DNA from 3 places in the Pandoraea pulmonicola genome. Region 3 is predicted to be linked to each of the others. Evidence: predicted binding sites of a transcription regulator. Region 3 holds the regulator's gene; each other region holds the start of a gene.
What was found. Region 3 encodes sigma-54, which starts transcription at its own class of promoters, with help from an activator protein. Its sites were predicted from a motif close to TGGCANGNAANCTGCTTT; they were not measured.
Positions count from the first base shown of each region.

Region 1 (7,647 bases), 2.2 Mb from region 3:
GCGCCTTCGACAAGGCCACTTCGCAGCCATTGAGTGCGCAATGGCGCTACGACGATGAGTCCAACTGGAAACTCGGCGCATCGTTCAAGGACACGCGTCCGTGGGTTCCTCTGAACGTCAAGAGCCAGGACGATACGATCACGATCCAGCCTGTCAATATCGCTGGATCAGGTGATAACGGCACGACCCGAGGCACAGCCGCGATGGTGGCGCTCCTCAATAAAGGAGGGGTAATCGGCTGGGGAGTCGCCGGCTACGGTGGCACCGTGCCGTCGACCATTTTGACCTACGATGACGTCGTCGAAATGGCCGCCACGCGAGCCGCCTTCGCCGTGCGCCGCAGTAACGGGCGGATAGCGGTGTGGGGCAATGCAGACAATGGCGGGACGTTGCCTGACGGGTTCACCCAGAGGGTGACCGACGTGACGCGCATCGCAGGAAGCTACGCAGCGTTCGCGGTGTTGCGCGCCAACGGACATATCGAGGCGTGGGGAAATCGCGACCATGGAGGCCAGGCGACGGCCGACGTCCTCGCTCTGTCGGACGTCACACAGATCTTTTCCGGCTCTTCAGCACTCGCTGCCCTTCGAAAAACAGGGCAGATCGTGGCCTGGGGCGACACCCGCTACGGCGGGAAAGTGCCGGAGTCCATTAGCTCGGAAGTCACAGACATTATCGACGTGCGCGGCAACTACGAGTCCTTCTGTGCGTTGCGCGCGAACAAGACGGTAGTTGCCTGGGGGACCGCCGGCAATGGTGGCGCGGTTCCGGCTACCATTGCGGCCCGTCGGGACATTGTGGAATTGGCCTCGGTGTCGGCCTTGGCCTACGCCGTACTGACCGAAGGGAAGCAGGTGCTCGCCTGGGGCAATGCCGATTGGGGCGGCGTGTTGCCCCCCGATATCGCCGAATTGACCGATATCGAGGAGGTCACCGCCACCAAGGGCGCTTTCGCCGCGCGCCGTGCCAACGGGCACGTGGTCGCTTGGGGGAGTTCCTCCTGGGGGAGCGTTGTCCCGGCGGACATCGCGTTGATTCAGGACATCGTACAGGTCGCCAGTACCGACGCTGCGTTTGCCGCGCTACGCCGCGACGGCACCGTCGTGACATGGGGCAACGCCGCCTACGGTGGTGACTCGTCTGCGGTCAAGGCACAGCTTCAGAACGTGCGCGCAATCTACGGCAACAGCGAAGCCTTTGTTGCGATTCTCGCCGGGGGTGGCGCGGTCACCTGGGGGACGGCGGCTGGTGGTGGCAACAGCACCTCGGTCAAGCCGTATCTCGACAGCGGCCTCACCTATGAGGCGGGCGCGGCAGCGCGCGGTCGAGCACGCACTGCGTTACGTGTCAGGGGCCATGAGGCGGCGTCGCGTCGATGATGCGGCACTGGGCACTTCCAGCCGAGTTGCGATGAGCGATTCTCACGATCGGGGGAACCTCCTGGGGCGATTGGGTTTTGTCGTCGTCGTAGCGCTGCTGCGCCTCTTCGCAGTCCTTCCCTATGCGCTCGTCGCAAGGTTTGGCAGTGCGATTCAATGGTATGGCAGCGCGCAGAGGATACGGAACCTGGTCCAGATCGACAGTCGAATTGACCTGGAAGACAAGAATGCTCCGCCGACCATCTTTCTGGGCTTCCATTTTGTGAGCATCTAGGTCGGTTGCATACTTTACTCCACGCGCCTGCCCGCCGCCTCACTGTACACACGCATGTCGAACGCGCGCGTTATACCGTTCGTGACGGAAGTGCTGCCCGATTATCGCGGATATAAGCTGACCATCTTCGAGCCGTTCAGTGACTTTCCGTCAGAAGGGGAGGCGAGCGACGCGCGTCGAATAAATGAGTTTCTCGAGACGCAGATCAATCAGCGCCCGGAGCAATATTACTGGGTCCATCGGCGCTTCAAGAGTCGACCGGCCGGCATGCCAAGCGTGTATTGACTCGTCCGGCGCCTCCGGCTCGCACAGAATTATGATCGTCTGTATTGCCGCAAGCCTGCATGAGATGCAAACGGCAATTCGAATGTTCCGGCACGAGAACTATCAGTTCTGCTAGTAGGCAGGCTTTGAGGTGTATGGCCTTATGCCAATCAAGTGAATATATAAGCCGACAAAGCAGGTCATATTATCGAGGACATGAGAAATGAAAAAATTTGCTTACTTCCTGGGATATGGAGTTGTTTATCCTTATTCCGTGCAGCCGGATGGCTCACTATCGTCATTGGGACGTCCTGTGCCAAGCACGGATGCCGTTGATATCGCGTGCGCCAATGCATCAGCATTTCAGCGCGGAGGAAATTATATATTCCTCGCGAATCAATCCAACAATGTGACCGTGAGCATGGGGGCCATAAGCATTTACCACGTCAATGATGATGGCTCTCTAACACCGAATATTCAGCATTACACTAACGGAGTGCAGTCGGAACCCAGTTATATCGTTGGATTTTACACCGGATCTAATACGTACGACATATATATCGACAATTACATCCAAGCAGACGAACAAAATCCACTTACCGAGCAGATTCCTGGATTCAGGTTTTCACCCCCAGACACCGTGAGGCCATGGAACAAGAAGGTAAATGGACTCCCGGATAGTGTGGTTGGCGACGTCGCGGATCTAGAACTCGTTTCCACGCCTGGAGCAGATCCCTCCTATCAGGCTCAGATTTTATTTGCGCTCTACCGAAACACGCCGGCCAATAAAACACAGATCGTTGCCTTGGAAACCAGCGCTTTCGGTCTTTCCTATCTTGGCAGCGGGGAGGTTGTGGGCACCGGTCAAGGATACGCTCTAGCGGCCAATTTAAAATTTGCCTACGTAATTTTTGGCACCACCCCCACTAACGCCCCCACCCCTCTTCAGGTCGCGGGCTTCAAATTGGATGGTTCCGGCCGACAGTTCACGCCACTCGGAAACGTGGCCCAATTGAACGGATCCGGTACCGCCTGCGCTATCAGTCCGAACGGGAAATATCTCTTTATTGGCGTAACCGGAGATATGCTCGACGACCAAGGCGCGAATGTTGTTGCTTCATACAAGATCGGATCGGATGGGTTTCTGTCAAAATCCGATCAAAAACCATGCGGATCAATCGGCTTGAAAATATCTGCGTTGACTGTTGATCCTTCAGGGAAATACCTTTATGCGATGTCCGAGTATGAAGGAAACGTATATGTCTATGAAGTCAATGACGATGATGGATCGCTTACACCCAAACCATCAATAACCGTCGACAATGGTAATGGCGCTGGATTATTTGGCATGGTCATCATCGACGTGTAATTCCTTGCAGATGGCCGAAGCGGCGTCAACCGGTGCCGATGCTGTCACCGGTTGACAGTGCCCATGATCCGGTCCATGAGAGCTTCCTCATTCCGCTTGCGCAAGAACTCCCGGGTAAGCGCTTTATAGACATCCAGCTGCTGTGCCTTCATGACGCCAACCCCGACCTGTGCCCGCCCATCGGGATCGTCCCGTAGATCAAGACTGGCCAACTGCGCCGCCACTTCTTGATCGTAGACGGGGAGCATGTCGTGCAATTTTTGACGCGCTCGCTCTGTTCCCTCAGAGTCCAAGCGCGCCAGCACCTGCCGCCAAGGCGCCCATTCGACCAGGAAATATTGAGGGAACTCCAACGGTTCTCGAGCGCGAACCTCCTGCTCGGCGCCCCTCAGATCCTGAGGTGTCACCCCGGCGACATGGAAGAAGCGCATGTTTGCGATGTCCGTGGGTAATTTCAGCCGATCGCGCAACTGCACCTGATAGGCCAGATAGACTTCGATTTCGTCAACCAGCGGTAACACCTGGGCCTTCCTGCGGGCGATCTTCTCCAGGGCGTCCAAGCGAAATGCGCCGTGCCCGCGGTCGATGATCTCCTCGAGCCTAGCATCGTATTCGCCACGGGCTACGGCGTGCGCATGACTGAGTTTCGTCAGATTGTTATAAGCGAGTGCGACCCGATCCTCGCAGGATTCGCTGGCCCCTTGGACGACCTGGAAGACCAGTTGGCGAAGCTCTCCATCCCTTGCAAGCTTGGATAGCCAACTGGCGATTGCCACCTTGAAGTCTGGGTTGTAATTGACGGATTCTCTCAAGCGATCCAGAAACCTGGAGAATTCCGCAGCGTGCGCTTCCTCGCTGTGCGCATGCCATTGGTCCGCCTGCACTTGCCCATCGTTGCCGCACCAGTCCCGAATTGCTTCGACAAGAGGGCGCACCGCTGCGATGCCCATGTCGGCAGGCGCCATGGAGAAGTGGATCTGAGGCCCACTGTATCTTGGCGCAGACATGGTCGCATCCAGTCGTTGCAGGTGGGCAGACAAGAATGGGTTGCCCTCAATAAATACCTGACCATCATGCGACATACTCAAGACGCTTGTCGGCAACCGGGGCAGTTGGTTGCGTTGCACGCACAGCCATATGAGTCCTTCATGCACGGCTGGCAGCCGGGTCAATCGGTTGTTGCCCACGTGAAGCCTCTTGAGGCTCGCCGGCAAAGCCGGCAGTTCGGTCAACTCGTTGGCATGGGCATCCAATATCGTGAGGCTCGCAGGCAAGGACGGGAGCTCGACCAATTCGTTGCCGCTTACATCAAGCACGGCGAGACCGGCAGGCAAGGTCGGCAGCTTGTTCAACAGGTTGTCGCTTACGTTAAGCGTCGTGAGGCTCGCCGGCAAGGCGCGCAGCTCAGTCACCTTGTTGCCGGTTGCGTCAAGCGTCGCAAGCCCTTCGGAAAAGACCGGCACCTCGGTCAGATCGTTGTAGCTTATGTCAAGCGACGCGAGGCCCACGGGCAATTCGGGCAGATGACCCAACCCTAATCCATGCAAATTCAGTTTGCCATCGGCCATATTGAAAATCCTGTCCCTGGCGGTCGCGCGCTCTTCCTTTCCGCCCCATTCCAACGGCCCGATGGCTACCCATGCGCATAACGCAGACCGATAGAGCTCATCAACGCCGCTGTCATGCTCGTCGCGCTCCCCAGGCAAGCTTCCGATCAGTTCGTTCAGAAGCGCTTGCGCGTCCACACGAGTCTCCAACGTGGTGAGCACGTCACGGGCGAGCTGCACATGAACTGGCGAGGGATCGCAGGACACATGACCCTGCGGGGTAGCAACGCAAAGGCTTGCGAGGGTATCCACCAATGCCTCGACGTCTACACCTTCTCGGCATGAACGGGCCAGATGCCGCTTCAGATCCCGGCGCACCGGCGCCATGTCGTCGCTCCCCATCCGGCTGGACTGGTGATGAACCCAGGCAAGCGCAGCCAACAGCACGGCGCAACGCCACTCGTGCCCCGAATCGTCCCCATGCCCCACATACTCAAACGTCAGTCTTTCGGCTTCCTCGACGTGATGGGACGAGGAGGTCGGCACGCTCAGCAACTGAGCCGGTGCAGCCGGCGAAAATGAACTGAGGGAAGTCGTCAGCATGGGTTACGTGGCAATAGAGAAAGACACCGCCTCCGAGTTTCCCGGCATGTTGGACGATGAACTGTGGGACCGACTATAAAAAAACGCGCATCCAGTCGCGATGGCGTCTGCTTGCCGAACGAGCGATTTGTCAGTCGCCCGCCCTTGCCACCGACGTGCGCGAAGTGGGTCTCGCTAACGGGGAGGGCCGTCGGTCCAGTTGGGCGCAACTCTCGTCGCCGTAAGCCAATGCCGATGTCCATGCCAGTACCCCCGGGGACTTCCATGTGCGCTGATTGACAGCGGCGGGCGCTGCGCGGATACCGGTGGATACGGGCGGAGCGCCTTGGGCTCATGAGCGAAATGTAGTAGACGAAACTTGGGAAGGTCGTAATCTACGAGGAGCCTCCATCCACTTTCAAACGTGAACTGTCATGCAGATATTCAGAACTGGACATGATGTCCGAGCGTATGCGCGAAACCATGATGGCGTCTCTCTTCGTCGTCAGCGTGCCGAGGACACCGAAATCGTTCGCAACATGGTTCAGGATTTCTCAGAGAATCCGTTCTTTCTGGAACGATTGAGGTCGTCCATCGTGTATCTACATCGGCAGTTGAATTTCGGGACCGGCGACGTAGAATTGAGTGCCCCAGGAGTTGCCGTTTTTCTTTCCGGAACGGGGGAGCCTTCACCTGAAAGGGAACAACTGGAACGCATGTCAGCGTCCCTTATTCGCCTATGCACTCGCCGCCACGCCACATTTGACAAAATCTTCTATGGCGAATCGCACCTTCCGCGCCACATCGCCGAAATCGTGAGGGATTTGGCGGACTTGGTGAGCGTTGCTCGCAACCGGCGTGTGACAGCGGAGCAGGGTCCTTCTTCAAGCGACCCGTTTGCCCAATTGACTGAACACTACGAGCGCATTCTTGCGGAGCAGCGTAGCGCCTACCAATCCTCGTCTTTCTCCACCACGAGCCACGAAATGCCGCAAGTCAAGGGGACGTTTGTTTCTGTGACGACCAATCAAACGGAACGGGACGAACTGTCACTCCAGCGGGAGCGTGCGCAGTTACCCATGGATCATATGATTTTTGATGCCGTAAATGATGGATTGACTGCCATGGAAGGATTGATATTCGATGTCGGAAAAGACGAGATCGGCAAGCGACAGATAATCGATTCCTTTTATTCTGAATTATATGGAAATGAAAGAGAGAAGTTCGCGCCGGAAATCAAGGACAAGGGAAGACGCAATGAATACCTTAGAAATATTGGTTTAGTTGCGCAGAGTGCCGGATTGTCCATGGCCGAGGAAGGCTCGAATGGGAGTGGCATACAGAAACCGAAAGGGTTGGGCGTGAATGTATTTCAAACCGTTGTGACAAAGTCGTATCACGATTTGAAAACAAGGGAAGCAGGCCCGAGGATAAACGAAATGGAGCCGGAAATTAGAAGGCGAATACAGGAAGAAGGGCTCCGACTGATCGCGCCGATGGCGAAGGAGTTCGGCTACCCCGATGCAGCGACGTTTCGTAGTGAGCTAAGGGCCGTGGCCTCGGATTACGGCGTTGCCCCAGCAATAACGGCGCAAAGCTAAGACGGCCAAATCCACTCGCGAGGTGTGGCGCTTTCGTCACCTTGCGCCGGCAAGTCGCCCGATGCCACGCTACGACCGGGGCTCGGCGCTTTCCCGTGGGATTTTCGTTGCGGGAGACAGGGAACCAGCACCGCTGCCGGCCTCCCGGGACGCCGCCCGCTTTTCCACCGCGCGTGTTTCCGGAAGATGCCGTTGTTGAGTCGAACTCGACGATGAGCGGGCCAACACTTCGGCATTGGCCGGTGACACCGACGCGACATCCCTGGATATCGGCAACCATTCGGGTATCCGCTCCTGTGTTTCAAGAGGCAGCAGACGTTCGCTCGAGCTCGATGGCATGTCGGCCACCGCCTGAACATAGACGCGCTCTGGAATAGCCTCAAAACTGCTCAATAGCTGCGATGTCCCGGCGGACAGCGGTTGTTTGAGGAAGCCCAGCAAGGTGGCCACCGCCTCGGCATGACGGGACAGTTCCGTTCCCCCATCTGCGTGGTGTACCAGACGCGCATTGACGCCGGCAGGAGTCGGTTGCGTTGGCGTCGATGGGGCCGCGATCTCCGGGGACAGTCCGGTGGCTGTCGGCATTTTAAGGGGCGGCAGGAGTTGCCTCAAAATCGACAGACGGGACCGC
Region 1 is NZ_CP010310.2:2,841,987-2,849,633, reverse strand. It holds gene RO07_RS12475 (RCC1 domain-containing protein) at 1-1,379, shown strand, start outside; partial or broken gene RO07_RS25540 (LpxL/LpxP family acyltransferase) at 1,411-1,938, shown strand; gene RO07_RS25965 (beta-propeller fold lactonase family protein) at 2,141-3,286, shown strand; gene RO07_RS12460 (NEL-type E3 ubiquitin ligase domain-containing protein) at 3,331-5,436, opposite strand; gene RO07_RS12455 (hypothetical protein) at 5,850-7,016, shown strand; gene RO07_RS25960 (hypothetical protein) at 7,086-7,601, opposite strand.
Region 1: RO07_RS25965 (beta-propeller fold lactonase family protein) is a predicted target of sigma-54. The motif match lies at 1,999-2,016, and genes of this name have one in related genera.

Region 2 (7,647 bases), 1.1 Mb from region 3:
CCAAGCTCAAGGAAAAGCCGGTGCTCGACGATGCATCGAAGAAGACCTTCGCGCAGGGCCTCGGCCATCTGGCGCTCGGCCTGGTGCACTACGTCGGCATGCGTAACGACGTCACGTCGATGGGCAACAACATGAAGAGCGCCTCGCCGATGGCGCTGACTTCGCTGGGCGGCGCCGCTTACGTGGTGTCGAACTTCCCGGGCTCGGTGACCGAAGCCGGCAAGGCACTCAAGAACGCCGTCGACTTCGCACGCAGCAATGGCATCGAAGTGCCGTCGGACGCCACCAAGGCACTCGCCGCGCTGTAAGCCGGACCACAGAACAACGACATGATGCGTAACTCGCTCACGGGGGCCCTCGCGGCCCTCTTTTTTATTGCCGGCTGCTCGCAAAAGGCAGCCGAGCCGCCCCAAGCCACCGCCTCCGCGCCGAGCGCCGCGGCGCCGGTCCCCGATGTGGGCAAGGTCGAGTCGGAGAAGACGACCGCCACCGGTTTCGGCAATACGGCCGGAGAAGCCATGCTCGAGGCCATGAAGGTCGCGCTCCTGCAGGTCAACGGCGCCGTCATGCAGTCGGAGAGCGTGGCGGCCAAGTATGGGCTCGACGTCAGTCTCAATCAGGACTCGGCGTCGCTGCGCGCAAGCGCTTTCGCCGAAGTGGTGGCGCAGCGCTCGGGCGGCGTCATTCAACGTTTGCGCGTGGTGAGTCTCGACGAACCGGGAGTGTTGACGAAGCGCTACAAGGCCACCATCGAGGCCGACATCGCGAAGTTCAAACCGTCGGCCGACATGCAGAAGCTCAAGGTCGTGGTCGGCCCCGTCGTGTTCGCACAGGCGACGCTGCCGATGGGCGACGCCAGCGTGCCGTCGCGCCAGGTCGCGGCAACGCTGCGCCAACGCGTGAGCGACGCTCTCGTGCAGACGGGCCGCTTCGCCGTGCTCGATCGCGAGATGAGCCCCGAGATCGAGCAGGAGCTCGACATGATCACGTCCGGCCAGGCGCCGAGCGCCGAACTGGCGAAGCTCTCCCAGGCCGCGAGCGCCGACCTCGTGTGGAGTGCGCGTGTGAGCGCGTTCAACTACACGCGGCATGCGCGTCAGTTGCGCACCAGCGATCGCGAGCTCGTGAGTTATTCGGGCGGTTGGGCACTGTCGCAGAAGATGGTGAACGTGGCGACGCGCCAGGTCTCGGCCGCAAGCAGCCTGAGCGCCACGCTGCCGGCAACGGCACCGACGACGCTCGGCACCGGCGTGGACAGCCAGCGCATTCTGACCGACATGACCGACCAGGCCAGCAAGGCCATCGTCAGCGCCATCCTGCAGGCGACGTTCCCGATCACGGTCATCTCGCGCGACGACACCAACGTGGTGGTCAGCCAGGGCGGTCAGGCGTTGCGCGAAGGCGGCCGCTACGCGGTCGTCGCGCTGGGCAACGAGTTCAAGGATCCGCAAACGGGGCAAAGTCTCGGACGCGCCGAGAACCCGTGCTGCGAACTGGTGGTCGAGCGGGTGACGCAGAATCTCTCGTATGGCCACCTCGACAACGTTCGCGGCAATCTGAATCTCGATACGCTGCCGATCGCCGGACTCCAGGTGCGCGGCGAGATCGCGGGCAAGCCGGCACAGGCGAGCGCCCGCGGCGATACCCAGGTCGCGGCGCAAGGCTCGCAACCGGCGCCGGCCGCGAAGGCCCCCAGGAAGAGCGCACCATCGGGCGGCGGCCAGGCCGCCCCGGCGAGCGCCCAGGACGACAAGTGGTAAACCGTCTGCGCGCCTAGTCCGAGTCGATGCGTTGAGAACCGCCGCCCCGCCAGGGACGGCGGTTTTCTTTTTTTGACTGTCCGGTCGACGCAACGGTGTTGCCTTCCCCAGCCTCGCCCTATCGCTCTATCGCCCTATTGCCCTCACGCGAACATCACGCGACGCGAGTAGAATCCGCATCGCGCGGCAGCATGCCGCAGCCTTTGACGGGACATCCTCATGAAGACAATCGTTGCGCTGGCGTTGATGGTCACCGCGAGCTGGGCGCATGCCGAGAAGATCGGCGACGTCAGCACCGCATTCAAGCTGTTGGGACCGGATCACAAGATCGTCGTGGACGCCTACGACGACCCGAAGGTGCAGGGCATCACGTGCTACGTTTCACGCGCCAAGACAGGCGGCATCAAGGGCATGGTCGGGCTGGCCGAGGACAAGGCGGAAGCGTCGATCGCCTGCCGTCAGGTGGGACCGGTCGCCTTCGGCAAACCGCTTCCCCAGGAAGAGGAAGTCTTCTCGGAAGGTCTGTCGCCGCTCTTCAAGAAACTGCGCGTCGTGCGCATGGTCGACAAGGCGCGCAACACGCTCGTCTACCTGACGTATTCCGACAAGCTCATCGACGGTTCGCCCCAGAACAGCGTGACCGCCGTGCCCATCGACCGCGCCACGCCGATTCCCTCGAAATAGTCGCCGACCGGCGGGAGTCAGGCGCGCAGCAAACCGAATCGCTTCAGCTTCCGGTAGAGCGTGTTGCGGCTCACGCCGAGCTTGCGGGCCGCGGCGCTCACCTGCCCCTGGCAGGCGTCGAGCGCCGCGCGCAGCGCCTGACGTTCGGCCAGTTCCAGCGGCGCATCCGCGCTCACCGTCGGCGCGTCGGTCCCCGGCGGCGAGGCATCGGCCTCGCGCAATTCGTCCGGCAGATCCTCCAGCGTGACGACACCGCTCTCGCAAAGCGCCACGAGCGTGCGGATGACGCTGCGCATCTGACGCACGTTGCCCGGCCAGGCATAGGCACACAGCCGATCCTGTACCGCTGGCGTCACACTGAGCGAGCCGTCCGTCCGCGCCTGTGACAACAACCGTTGAATCAGGTCGATCTTGTCCTCGCGCTCGCGCAATGGCGGTATGTTGACCTCCAGACCGCTCAGCCGGTAGAACAGATCCTCGCGGAATTGCCGCTCCGCGATGCGTTCCGACAAATCGCGATGCGTCGCGCTGAGAATGCGGATGTCGAGCGGCACCGGCTCGCCGCCGCCCAGTGGCACCACCATCCGCTCCTCCAGCACGCGCAGCAGCCGCGTCTGCATGGCGAACGGCATATCGCCGATCTCGTCGAGAAATAACGTGCCGCCGTTGGCCTGCCACAGCTTGCCGTTCATCCCCTCCTTGCGCGCCCCGGTGAAGCTGCCGCCGACGTAGCCGAACAACTCGCTCTCGATCAGCGATTCGGGAATCGCCGCGCAATTGAGGGCGACGAACGGGCCGTTCGCGCGAGCACTCGCCGCATGCACCGCGCGCGCGAAGACTTCCTTGCCACTGCCGGTTTCCCCGCGGATGAGTACGGGAACGTCGTGCGCGAATACGCGGCAGGCGCGCGAAAACGCTTGCGCGAGCGCCGGGTCCGCAAACGGTTTCGCCACCGCTTGCGCCGCGGCGTCCGGGAGACCGTCGGTGCGACGCGTCGCACGGATTGCCGCACGCGCGGGCGCTCGCACCATGGCGAGCAACAGTTCGCTCGTGTGGGTGCGAATCGGCCAGCAGGTGCTCGGTGCGGGATGTCCTTGCGCGAAGAGAGAATCGAGCGTGGGCGCGAACCATCGATCGATGCGCGAGCCGACGATCTCGTCGCGCGCGATGCCAAGACGATTGAGGGCGCTCTGGTTCGCGGCGAGCACGCGTCCCGTGTCGTCGAAGGCGATCAGCGCCTGCGCGAAACCGCCGAGGTGATCCGCCTGCTCCTGCAATTGCAGCAGCCACTCGTCGCGATATTGCTGAAAGAAATACTCGCTCTCCACGACCTTGGCGCTGAGATTCACGAGGGCGAGCGTATGGAACTGGCTCTGCCGGGTGACGTCGGCGCTCGTGGACGACACGTCGATGACGGCGAGCAATTCGCCCTGCGGCGCGAACACCGGACTCGCGGTACAGGTGAGCGGCGTGTGCAGCGCACGGAAGTGATCCTGCTGGCAAATGATCACCGGCGCGCGTTCGACCACGCAAGTGCCGATACCGTTGGTGCCTTCGCACGACTCGCTCCAGTCCGCCCCCGGCCACAGGCCGGCGCGATGAAACGCATCGCGCGAGCGCTCGTGCAGGCGCGAATCGACGATCACGCCGTCGGGGCCGGTGAGCAGCACGGCCTGGTCGGGATGCGTCAGTTGGCGTTGCAGGCGTTCGAGCACGGGCATCGACACGTGACGCAGACGTTCCATGGCATTGCGCCGCTCGCGAAGTTGCGTCGACTCGAGCACGCGTGGCGCCATGCGTGCGCCCGGGTCGAGCGCATGCTCGTCGAAGCAGCGGCGCCACGAACTGGCGATGTTCGGGTCCGTCGCCGCGACGGCAGACGTCATGTCGCCCTGAACAACGTTCAACACGCGGCGTGCGTGCGCGAATTCTGGAGTCGCTGGCATTGGTCGTCTCCCCCTGCCGGATGGTCTCGTAGTCGTTCCCCGAAGCATCTCCCATGCCGGGGAGGAACGCAATGCGGGAAATCAATCGCGCAGCGCGCGGCGATTGCCTGTCTCACGCCTGGGACAGGCGGTGTCACGGGTGGTGACACACCTGTCACGGATTCGATACACGTTGCTTGCCCGCATGCAGCGGCGATGTCCGTCCAGACGGCATTCGGCGCGGGTGGCCCGCGAATTGCTTACCGGTCTCGCGTGGCCGATGCGCCACCGACACGACAATATCCGGAGACACGACATGCGATACGCCCCACCCGGCACGCCCGGTGCCCTGCTGTCCCTGCAACCCCGTTACGAAAACTACATCGGCGGCAAGTTCGTCCCGCCGGTGGAAGGACGCTACTTCACCAATACGTCGCCGGTCACCGGAGGCGTCATCGGGGAGTTTCCCCGCTCCGGCAGCGCCGACATCGAACTGGCCCTCGACGCGGCGCACGCGGCGGCGGCCAAGTGGGGCAGGACGTCGGTGCAGGCACGCTCGCGCATTCTGTTGCAGATCGCCGATCGCCTCGAAGACCATCTCGAGCGCTTCGCCGTGGCCGAGACGTGGGACAACGGCAAGGCGGTGCGTGAAACGCTCGCCGCCGACCTGCCTCTCGCCATCGATCATTTCCGCTACTTCGCCGGCTGCATCCGTGCGCAGGAAGGCACGGCGGCGGAGATCGACGAGCACACCGCGGCCTATCATTTCCACGAACCGCTGGGTGTCGTCGGTCAGATCATTCCGTGGAATTTCCCCTTGCTGATGGCCGCGTGGAAGCTCGCGCCGGCGCTCGCGGCAGGCAACTGCGTGGTGCTCAAACCGGCCGAGCAGACGCCGCTGACGATCACGCTGTTCGCCGAGTTGGTCGGCGATCTGCTGCCCCCGGGCGTACTCAACATCGTCCAGGGTTATGGCAGAGAAGCCGGCGAAGCGCTCGCCACAAGCCGCCGCATCGCGAAGATCGCCTTCACGGGATCGACGCCCGTGGGCGGACAGATCCTGTCCAAGGCCGCGGCCAACCTGATTCCAAGCACGGTGGAACTCGGCGGCAAGTCGCCGAACCTCTTCTTCGACGACATCATGCGCGCCGAGCCGGAATTCATCGAGAAGGCCGCCGAGGGGCTCGTGCTGGGCTTCCTGAACCAGGGCGAAGTGTGTACGTGTCCGTCGCGCGCACTCGTGCAGGAGTCGATCTACGAACCGTTCATGGAGGTCGTGATGGCGCGCGTGGCGCGCATCAAGCGCGGCGATCCGCTGGACACGGAAACGGCAGTCGGCGCGCAGGCATCGCAGCAGCAGTTCGACAAGATCCTCACGTATCTCGATCTCGCTCGCAAGGAAGGCGCGCAGGTGCTCACCGGCGGCGGCATCGAGAAGCTGGACGGTCCGCTCGCCTCGGGCTTCTACATCCAGCCCACGCTGCTCAAGGGCGAGAATCGCATGCGCGTGTTCCAGGAAGAGATCTTCGGGCCGGTCGTCGGCGTGACGACGTTCCGCGACGAAGCCGAAGCGCTGGCGATCGCCAACGACACCGAGTTCGGTCTTGGCGCGGGCGTGTGGTCCCGCGACATCAATCGCGCCTATCGCGTTGGCCGTGCGATCCAGGCCGGGCGAGTATGGACGAACTGCTATCACCTTTATCCGGCGCATGCGGCCTTCGGCGGCTACAAGAAGTCCGGCATTGGTCGCGAGACGCACAAGATGATGCTCGATCACTATCAGCAAACGAAGAACCTGCTGGTGAGCTACGACACCCATCCGCTCGGCTTTTTCTGAGCGCCCCTTCTTCACCCTCCACCCTCTATTCGACACCGAGTTTGCAGCAGGTCAAGGACGTATCGCGCTTCGGGTGCGATGCTGTCCTCAGCATCTGCAATGAATCGTGACATCGTCACCGAATCGCGTCCGGCGCCGAAGCGCCCGACGCGCGGGACGGTGCATCCTCCACAAAACCGATAAGGAGCATGACCATGAGCACGACTTTCTTCATCCCGGCCGTCAACATGATGGGCATCGGCAGTCTCGACGAGGCGATCGCCGCCCTGCGGCAGTACCACTTCCGTCGCGCGTTGATCGTGACCGACGCCGGGCTCGCCAAGGCCGGTGTGGCCGAGAAGGTGGCGAAGCTGCTGGCGCAGCAGGACATTCAGTCGGTGACTTTCGATGGCGCGAAGCCGAACCCGACGGTCGGCAACGTCGAAGCCGGGCTCGCGATGCTCCAGCAGCATCAATGCGACTTCGTGATCTCGCTCGGTGGCGGTTCGCCGCACGACTGCGCGAAGGGCATTGCGCTGTGTGCGGCCAACGGCGGGAAGATTGCGGACTACGAAGGCGTCGATCGTTCGAAGAAGCCCCAGTTGCCGCTCGTCGCCATCAACACGACCGCCGGAACCGCGAGCGAGATGACGCGTTTTTGCATCATCACGGACGAAAAGCGCCACGTGAAGATGGCGATCGTCGACCGGAACGTGACGCCGCTGTTGTCCGTGAACGATCCGGCATTGATGGCGGCAATGCCCAAGGGACTCACGGCGGCCACCGGCATGGACGCCCTCACTCACGCGACCGAGGCGTATGTGTCGACCGCGGCGACGCCGATTACCGATGCATGTGCGTTGAAGGCGGTGACGCTGATCGCGCAGAACCTGCGACGCGCGGTGTCGCACGGTGACGACATGACGGCGCGCGAGAACATGGCGTACGCGCAGTTCCTCGCGGGGATGGCGTTCAACAACGCGTCGCTCGGCTATGTCCACGCGATGGCGCACCAGCTCGGCGGCTTCTACGATCTGCCGCACGGGGTGTGTAACGCCGTGCTGCTGCCGCACGTGGAGGAGTTCAACGCCAGCGTGAGCGCGGGGCGGCTGAAGGACATCGCTCAGGCAATGGGAGAAAAGGTCGATGGACTGAGCGACGACGAAGGCGCCAAGGTCGCGATTGCCGCCATTCGCCGACTGTCGAAGGACATCGGCATTCCGGCAGGTCTGACCGAACTCGGTGCGAAGCTGGAGGATATTCCGACGCTCGCGGCAAATGCGATGCAGGACGCGTGCGGGTTCACGAATCCGCGGCGAGCCGAACAAGCCGAGATCGAGGAAATTTTCCGGCGGGCGTTCTGATCGCGTGGGTTGATCGGCCACGGTGACCGGCGCGCTGCGACGCGGTGCGAACGTGGAATCGACAGTAGTTTGAGATTGACGCATTGCCCCTCAGGCAC
Region 2 is NZ_CP010310.2:5,369,353-5,376,999, forward strand. It holds gene RO07_RS23140 (hypothetical protein) at 1-308, shown strand, start outside; gene RO07_RS23145 (CsgG/HfaB family protein) at 330-1,760, shown strand; gene RO07_RS23150 (CreA family protein) at 1,980-2,444, shown strand; gene RO07_RS23155 (sigma-54-dependent Fis family transcriptional regulator) at 2,462-4,390, opposite strand; gene exaC (acetaldehyde dehydrogenase ExaC) at 4,686-6,206, shown strand; gene yiaY (L-threonine dehydrogenase) at 6,401-7,549, shown strand.
Region 2: exaC (acetaldehyde dehydrogenase ExaC) is a predicted target of sigma-54. The motif match lies at 4,615-4,632, and genes of this name have one in related genera.

Region 3 (7,647 bases):
CGCAGTACCGCGTCAACGCCGTGCACATGACGCACTTCGAGGACGATCAGACCACTGCCATGACGCTGCCCGCCGTGCGCGCGTTCACGCCCGAGCAGCCGGAGGTGACGGCCACGGGCAAGCGCGGCACGCTCAATGCCGACATGTCCGTCGTCGACCTGTACGACGACGCTGTCGTGGTGCGTCAGCCGGGCCCCCGCGATCCGGAAATGCGCGCGCTGTCCGAGCACTTCCAGGTGCTCGTGAACGAGGACATCGTGCGCACGGAGAAGCCCGTCCAGCTCTATCGTGGCGCCTCCGTCATGTATGGCGACGGCATGATTTTCAATAACATCACGCGGGCCGTACAATTGCTCGGCAATGTCCACGGCACCATCCAGCCGGCGGAATTGAGCAACAAACGCCCGGCACCGCCCGCCGCCGCGCCAGGCGCGGCTCCCCAGACCAAACAGGGCCCCAAGACCCCATGATCGATCGCCGCAACCTGCGACCTGCATCCCTATCGCTGCGTGCCCTGCGCGCGGCGGCCGCCGCTTTCGCCGCGCTCGCCGTGTTCGGTGCGCTGACCGCGCCGCTCGCACACGCCGAGCGCGCCGACCGCGACAAGCCGATCAACGTCGAGTCGGAACACATGAGCTATGACGACCTCAAGCAGGTCAACATCTTCACCGGCAACGTGACGATGACCAAGGGGACGATCCTCCTCAAGGCCGATCGCGTCGAAGTGAGTCAGGATCCGGAGGGCTATCAGTACGCCACCGCGTACTACAAGCCGGGCGGCCCGCTCGCCTACATGCGTCAGAAGCGCGACGGCGTGGACGAGTACATCGACGGCTGGGGCCAGACGATCTATTACAACGGCAAGACCGAAGTCGCCACGCTCACCACGCAGGCCACGCTCAAGCGTCTGGCCGGCGGCACGCGCGTGCTCGACGAGATCCACGGCAGCGTGATCACGTACGACACGTACAACGAGGTCTACACTGCCAACAGCGGCACCGATCAGGTCAACGCCAACAATCCGAACGGCCGGGTGCGCGCCACGCTCGCGCCGCGCAATGCCACCGGAGCCAACCAGGCGCAGCCGGGCGGTGCAAGCAAGCCCGCCGCGGCGCCGAAAGGCGATCTGCCGCCGCTGTCTCCCTCCAAAAGCATCGGGAATCCGCGTGAGTAATCCTGCCAACAACGCCTCCAGCGGCATCAATCCGGGCGCCGGTCCGTCGGGCAAGCCGAGCGCGCTCGTCGTGCGCTCGCTCAAGAAGCAATATGGCGCGCGTACCGTCGTCAAGGACGTCTCGCTCGACGTGAAGAGCGGTGAAGTCGTCGGTCTGCTCGGGCCGAACGGCGCGGGCAAAACGACGTCGTTCTACATGATCGTGGGTCTCGTGCCCGCCGACGACGGTGAAATCCAGCTCGACGGCAGCCTCATCAGCGAACTCCCGATTCACGAGCGCGCCCGCATGGGGGTCTCGTATCTGCCGCAGGAAGCGTCGGTTTTCCGCAAACTCACGGTCGAGGACAACATCCGCGCCGTGCTCGAACTGCAACTCGACGCCAACGGCAAGCCGCTCAAGCGCGAGGAGATCGAGCGACGCATCGAGGCGCTGCTCGACGAACTGCAGGTGAGCCATCTGCGCGAGAATCCGGCCATGTCGCTCTCGGGCGGCGAACGCCGTCGCGTGGAAATCGCCCGCGCGCTGGCCACGCAACCGCGCTTCATCCTGCTCGATGAACCGTTCGCCGGCGTGGACCCGATCGCCGTGCTGGAAATTCAGCGCATTGTGCGCTTTCTGAAAGACCGTGGCATCGGTGTCCTGATTACCGACCACAACGTGCGCGAGACGCTCGGCATCTGCGATCACGCCTACATCATCAGCGAAGGCTCCGTGCTCGCCGCAGGCACGCCCGACCAGATCGTGGCCGACGAAAGCGTTCGCCGTGTCTATCTCGGTGAAAATTTCCGGATGTAAAGGAAATTTTTCGCATGTAAACCCTGCCCTCGATAGGGCGCCGGGCCGGTTCCGTTGACGTGACAAAGCCTCTACAATGAAGGCGAGACACGCTATGAAACCGACCCTCCAACTTCGCACCTCGCAGCACCTGACCCTCACACCGCAGTTGCAGCAATCGATCCGGTTGTTGCAACTGTCGACGCTCGAACTCCAGCAGGAAGTCGAGCACGCCCTCACCCAGAACCCGATGCTCGAGCGAGAAGACGACTGGCTCGCGGGCTCGGTGCGCGTGGGCACGGACGGGTCGCTGCGCAACGAACGGAGCACCTCGGTCAGCAGCAACGATCGTTCCGAAGCCGCCAATGGTCACGACGACGCCCGCGAACTCGACGGCGAAACGCGCTTCGACGACAACGCGGGCGACAATGGCAGCGACTGGAGCCTGAACGACTTCGCCCGCACGGGCAGCGCTTCGGATGACGATGACAACGCGCGTCCGCAACTGCACGTCGACCATCCCAACCTGCGCGAGCACCTGCTGGCCCAGTTGCGCCTGACCAAGGCCAGCCCGCGTGATCGCGCGCTGGTGGAATTCCTCATCGAATCGCTCGACGAAGACGGCTATCTCGGGACCACGCTGGACGAAATTCAGGCGGAAATGCCCGAAGAACTGGCGCTGGAGACCGAGGAGATCAACGCCGCGCTCGCACTGCTGCAGAGCTTCGATCCGGCCGGCGTGGGCGCCCGCAGCCCCGCCGAGTGTCTGCGCCTGCAACTGCAGCGCTTGCCGGCCAGCGGCGTGCGCACGCTTTCGCTGCGCATCGTCTGCGACCATCTGGAACTGCTTGCCGCGCGCGATTACACGCGTCTGCGCCGCCTGCTGGGCGTGAGCGAGGACGCGCTGCGCGCCGCGCATCAACTGATCCGCTCGCTCGATCCGTTCCCGGGAGCCGCCTACGGCTCGCCACCCGCCGACTACGTGGTGCCGGACGTGCTGGTGCGCAGGCAGGGCAGCGGCTGGACCGCCGAGCTCAATCCCGAAGTCATGCCGCGTCTGCGCATCAACGAAATGTATGCGCGCATCCTGCGCAACAACCGCAACGACCCGGGCACCGGCAACCTCCAGCAGCAGCTCCAGGAAGCGCGCTGGCTCATCAAGAACATCCAGCAGCGGTTCGACACGATCCTGCGCGTCGCGCAGGCTATTGTCGAGCGTCAAAAGAACTTCTTCACGCATGGCGAAATCGGCATGCGGCCCTTGGTTTTGCGAGAGATTGCTGATACGCTGGGTTTACATGAATCCACGATTTCACGGGTGACAACGAGTAAGTACATGCTCACTCCATTTGGAACCTTCGAGCTCAAGTACTTCTTCGGGTCGCACGTGGCCACGGAAGCCGGAGGGGCTGCGTCGTCCACAGCCATCCGCGCCCTCATCAAGCAACTGATAGGAGCAGAAGACCCCCAGAGCCCCCTTTCCGACAGCCGTATCGCGGAACTGCTGGCAGAGCAAGGATTCGTGGTTGCGCGGCGCACCGTCGCGAAGTACCGCGAGGCCATGCGAATCCCCGCAGTGAACTTGCGCAAATCTTTGTAGGACAGTCCTGGTGCGCCATGTTGGCTCGCTGGGGCATCACGCCGCAGTGCGACATTGCGTCACGTCAATGGCTCGCACTCCCGCCAGCCAGCGTCGCTCGTGACGCGGCTTGCACTTCGGCATTTCAGCAAGGAGAGCAGCTATGAATCTGAAGATCAGTGGACACCATCTCGAGCTCACGCCGTCCCTGCGCGAATTCGTCGTCAACAAGCTTGAACGCGTGTTGCGGCATTTCGACCAGCTTATCGGCGCCGAGGTGATCCTCTCTGTCGACAAGACCAAGGAGAAGACCGGACGCCAGATTGCCAGCGTCACCGTGTATCTCAAGGGTAAGGAGATTTTCGTCGAGAAGTGTGACGAGAACATGTATGCCGCCATCGACAAGCTGATCGACATGCTCGACCGCAAGGTTATGCAATACAAGGACAAGGTGCAGGATCATGGCCGCGAAGCCCTCAAGCATCAACAGCCGCCGGAGGCGGAACCGCTCCAGTAACTCCTTTCCGGCGTGGTAGTCGCATCGACTGGCACTGACGCAAACCCGCACGGAACCACACGAGCGAATCTACGTCTGTCATAAATCTGGCATCACCCACCGCGGGGCCGTTGAACGGCCCCTTTTGTATGGGGCGACGCATCTGGCTTGACGCGGCTACGGGTGGTCTATAATGCGAGGTCAAATCGGGGGTTGGAGGGCGACTACGCGTGCGCCCGCATTACAAGATGAACCGTTTAGTCAAACTCTTACCTGCGTCCAATATCCTGCTTGGACTGTCCGTCACAAGCAAGAAGCGCGTCTTCGAGCAGGCAGGGCTCCTGTTCGAGAACAACGCCGGCCTGTCGCGCGCGCTCGTCACCGACAATCTGTTCGCACGCGAGCGGCTGGGTTCGACCGGTCTGGGAGAGGGCGTCGCCATTCCGCACGGCCGCATCAAGGGGCTCAAGCACCCGATGGCGGCCTTTGTGCGTCTGGACGACCCGATTCCGTTCGAGGCCCCCGACGGCCAGCCCGTTTCCCTGCTCTTCTTCCTGCTCGTGCCGGAACAGGCCACGCAGCAGCACCTCGAAATTCTGTCCGAAATCGCGCAGTTGCTCTCCGATCGCTCGATGCGCGAGACATTGAGCAACGCGCCCAGCGCCGAGGACATCCACGCGGCACTGGCGAACTGGCAGCCCTGAGCCACCGCCAAATTCGAGTCCCGTAGCTCCCCATACCCAACCGAACGAGGCGACGCGGTGGAACTGACCGGCATCAACGCGCAGAGCATTTTCGACGACAACGCCGCGACGCTGCGTCTGTCGTGGTTGACCGGCCACGAGGGCTGGGAGCGTGGTTTCACGCCCGAGAGCGTGGCGACCGCCACCTCGAGCGCCGACCTCGTGGGTCACCTGAACCTCATCCACCCGAACCGCATCCAGGTGCTCGGCGAGGCCGAACTGCGCTATTACCAGCGCCTGAGCGACGAGAACCGCAAACGCCACATGGGCGAAGTCATCGCCCTGGAACCGCCGTTCCTGGTGGTCGCCGACGGGCTCGAAGCTCCGCCCGATCTGGTGCTGCGGTGCACCCGCTCGTCCACGCCGCTGTTCACCACCCCGCTCTCGACCGCTTCGGTCATCGATAGCCTGCGCCTGTACATTTCGCGTGTGTTCGCCCCACGATGCACGATGCACGGCGTTTTTATCGACATTTTGGGCATGGGTGTGCTGCTCACCGGCGATTCCGGCCTCGGCAAGAGCGAACTCGGCCTGGAATTGATCAGCCGCGGGCACGGCCTGGTGGCGGACGACGCGGTAGATTTCGTGCGACTCGGGCCGGATTTCGTGGAAGGCCGCTGCCCGCCGCTGCTGCAAAATCTGCTGGAGGTGCGCGGGCTGGGCCTGCTCGACATCAAGACGATCTTCGGTGAGACTGCCGTGCGCCGGAAGATGAAGCTCAAGCTGATCGTCCAGTTGGTGCGCCGCCCGGACGGCGAATTCCAGCGCCTGCCGCTCGAAGCCCAGACGGTGGACGTGCTTGGCCTGCCCATCAACAAGGTGATTCTGCAGGTGGCGGCAGGGCGAAACCTCGCCGTGCTCGTGGAAGCCGCCGTGCGCAACACGATCCTTCAGTTGCGCGGCATCGACACGCTCAAGGACTTCATGGAGCGCCAGCGCCAGGCCATGCAGGATCCCGACGGCATGCAGGGCAAGCTGCTCTGAGCCTCGCGGCTCGGGGTTTACCGCATTCCACGCGACATTCTGTCAACGCAGCGCGATTGCGGCGCGTTTTCTTTCATGTTGTAATCGCCACGCGGTTCTTCCCCGTGCGTGTCGACCTAATGGAGAGACAATCATGAAGAAAGCATTCGCTGCACTGCTCCTGGTATCCCCGCTGCTCGCATCGCCCGTGTTCGCCCAGACCGCCGCGGCCCCCGAAGCGGCTCACAAGGCCAACTCGCAGCAAAACAAGATGAGCGCCTGTAACGCACAGGCCGGCGACAAGAAAGGCGACGATCGCAAGGCGTTCATGAAGTCCTGCCTGTCGAACAAGCCCGCAGCATCGGCCAAGCAGACCCAGCAGGAAAAGATGAAGACCTGCAACGCGCAAGCTGGCGACAAGAAGGGCGACGACCGCAAGGCGTTCATGAAGTCCTGCCTGTCGAACAAGCCCGCAGCCTGAGGCCATCCACGCCGATATCAGCCGAACGGCGCCCTCTCCGGGCGCCGTTTTCGTTTGTGACGCTCGATTTGCGCCGGAATGCCAAGAACGCGCCGAACACCACACCCGCAAGACGCAATCGCTTACCATGAGGGTTGTATTCGGGAAATGCCATGAAGATCGTACTCATTACCGGCGTATCGGGCTCCGGCAAATCGCTCGCCTTGAATGTTCTGGAAGATGCCGGGTATTACTGCGTCGACAACCTGCCGTCGCGCTTTCTGCCTGAGCTTGCCGAGTACCTCGAAACGCAGAACTACACGCGACTGGCCGTCGCCATCGATGCTCGCAGCGGCGGCTCGCTCGCCGATCTGCCGCCGATCATCGGCGGTCTGCGCCGCTTCGGCCACGATGTTCGCGTGCTGTTCCTGAACGCGAACACGCAAACCCTGGTGCAGCGCTTCTCCGAGACGCGCCGCCGCCATCCGCTCTCGGTCGGCGACAACACGCTGTCGGCCAATGGCTCACTGGTGGAAGCCATCGAGAAAGAGCGCGAAATGCTCAACAGCGTGACCGAACTCGGTCATCAGATCGACACCAGTAATCTGCGCGCGAGTGCGCTGCGCCGCTGGATCCGTGAGTTCGTGCAGCACGATCACACGGGACTCACGCTGATGTTCGAATCGTTCGGCTTCAAGCACGGCGTGCCGCTCGACGCCGATCTCGTCTTCGACGTGCGCTCGCTGCCCAACCCGTACTACGACACGCAACTCCGGCCGCTCACCGGCCGCGATCAGCCGGTCATCGACTTCCTGTCGGCCATTCCCGAGGTCTACGAAATGATCGACGACATCGGTGCATATCTGCAGAAGTGGCTGCCGAGCTTCATGCGCGATAACCGCAGCTACCTGACGGTCGCCATCGGTTGCACGGGAGGGCAGCACCGTTCAGTCTTCATCGCCGAGACGTTGGGAGAGCGCTTCCGCCAGGAAGCGAGCGTACTCGTGCGCCATCGCGAGCTCGCACCGCTCGAGACAACCTGAGCGGCGGGCGTCGGCATCGGGTTCAGGTCGGCAGCGACAACTGACCGTCGCCCGGCGACAATGCGTCGGCGATTTTCCGGATGGGCGACGGCAGCCCGGCGGCAGACGTGCCTGCGGCGTCGAGCCAGGCGCGACGCGCGTCGCCCTGCGGCGATTGGCGATCGCGCGAAGCCTGCGAAGTTGGCGACAGCGTCACCAGCCATGGTCGCAAATGCAATCTGAAATGCGTGAAGACGTGCGTGAGACCATGCAGCGGCGTGAGCGACTGTACCGCTCCCTGCTCCGCACCGAGCGCCGCCGCGTGTGCACACAGACGCTCTCGCAGCGAGGCGCCGTCCGCATCGGGCACGTCCGTGGGGGGAGTGAGTTCCGGCAGGCTCCACAGGCCGCCCCATATTCCGCTGTCCGGACGCC
Region 3 is NZ_CP010310.2:609,846-617,492, reverse strand. It holds gene lptC (LPS export ABC transporter periplasmic protein LptC) at 1-470, shown strand, start outside; gene lptA (lipopolysaccharide transport periplasmic protein LptA) at 467-1,174, shown strand; gene lptB (LPS export ABC transporter ATP-binding protein) at 1,200-1,970, shown strand; gene RO07_RS02750 (RNA polymerase factor sigma-54) at 2,047-3,549, shown strand; gene hpf (ribosome hibernation-promoting factor, HPF/YfiA family) at 3,692-4,045, shown strand; gene ptsN (PTS IIA-like nitrogen regulatory protein PtsN) at 4,273-4,728, shown strand; gene hprK (HPr(Ser) kinase/phosphatase) at 4,786-5,751, shown strand; gene RO07_RS02730 (PsiF family protein) at 5,885-6,211, shown strand; gene rapZ (RNase adapter RapZ) at 6,364-7,233, shown strand; gene mutY (A/G-specific adenine glycosylase) at 7,256-7,647, opposite strand, start outside.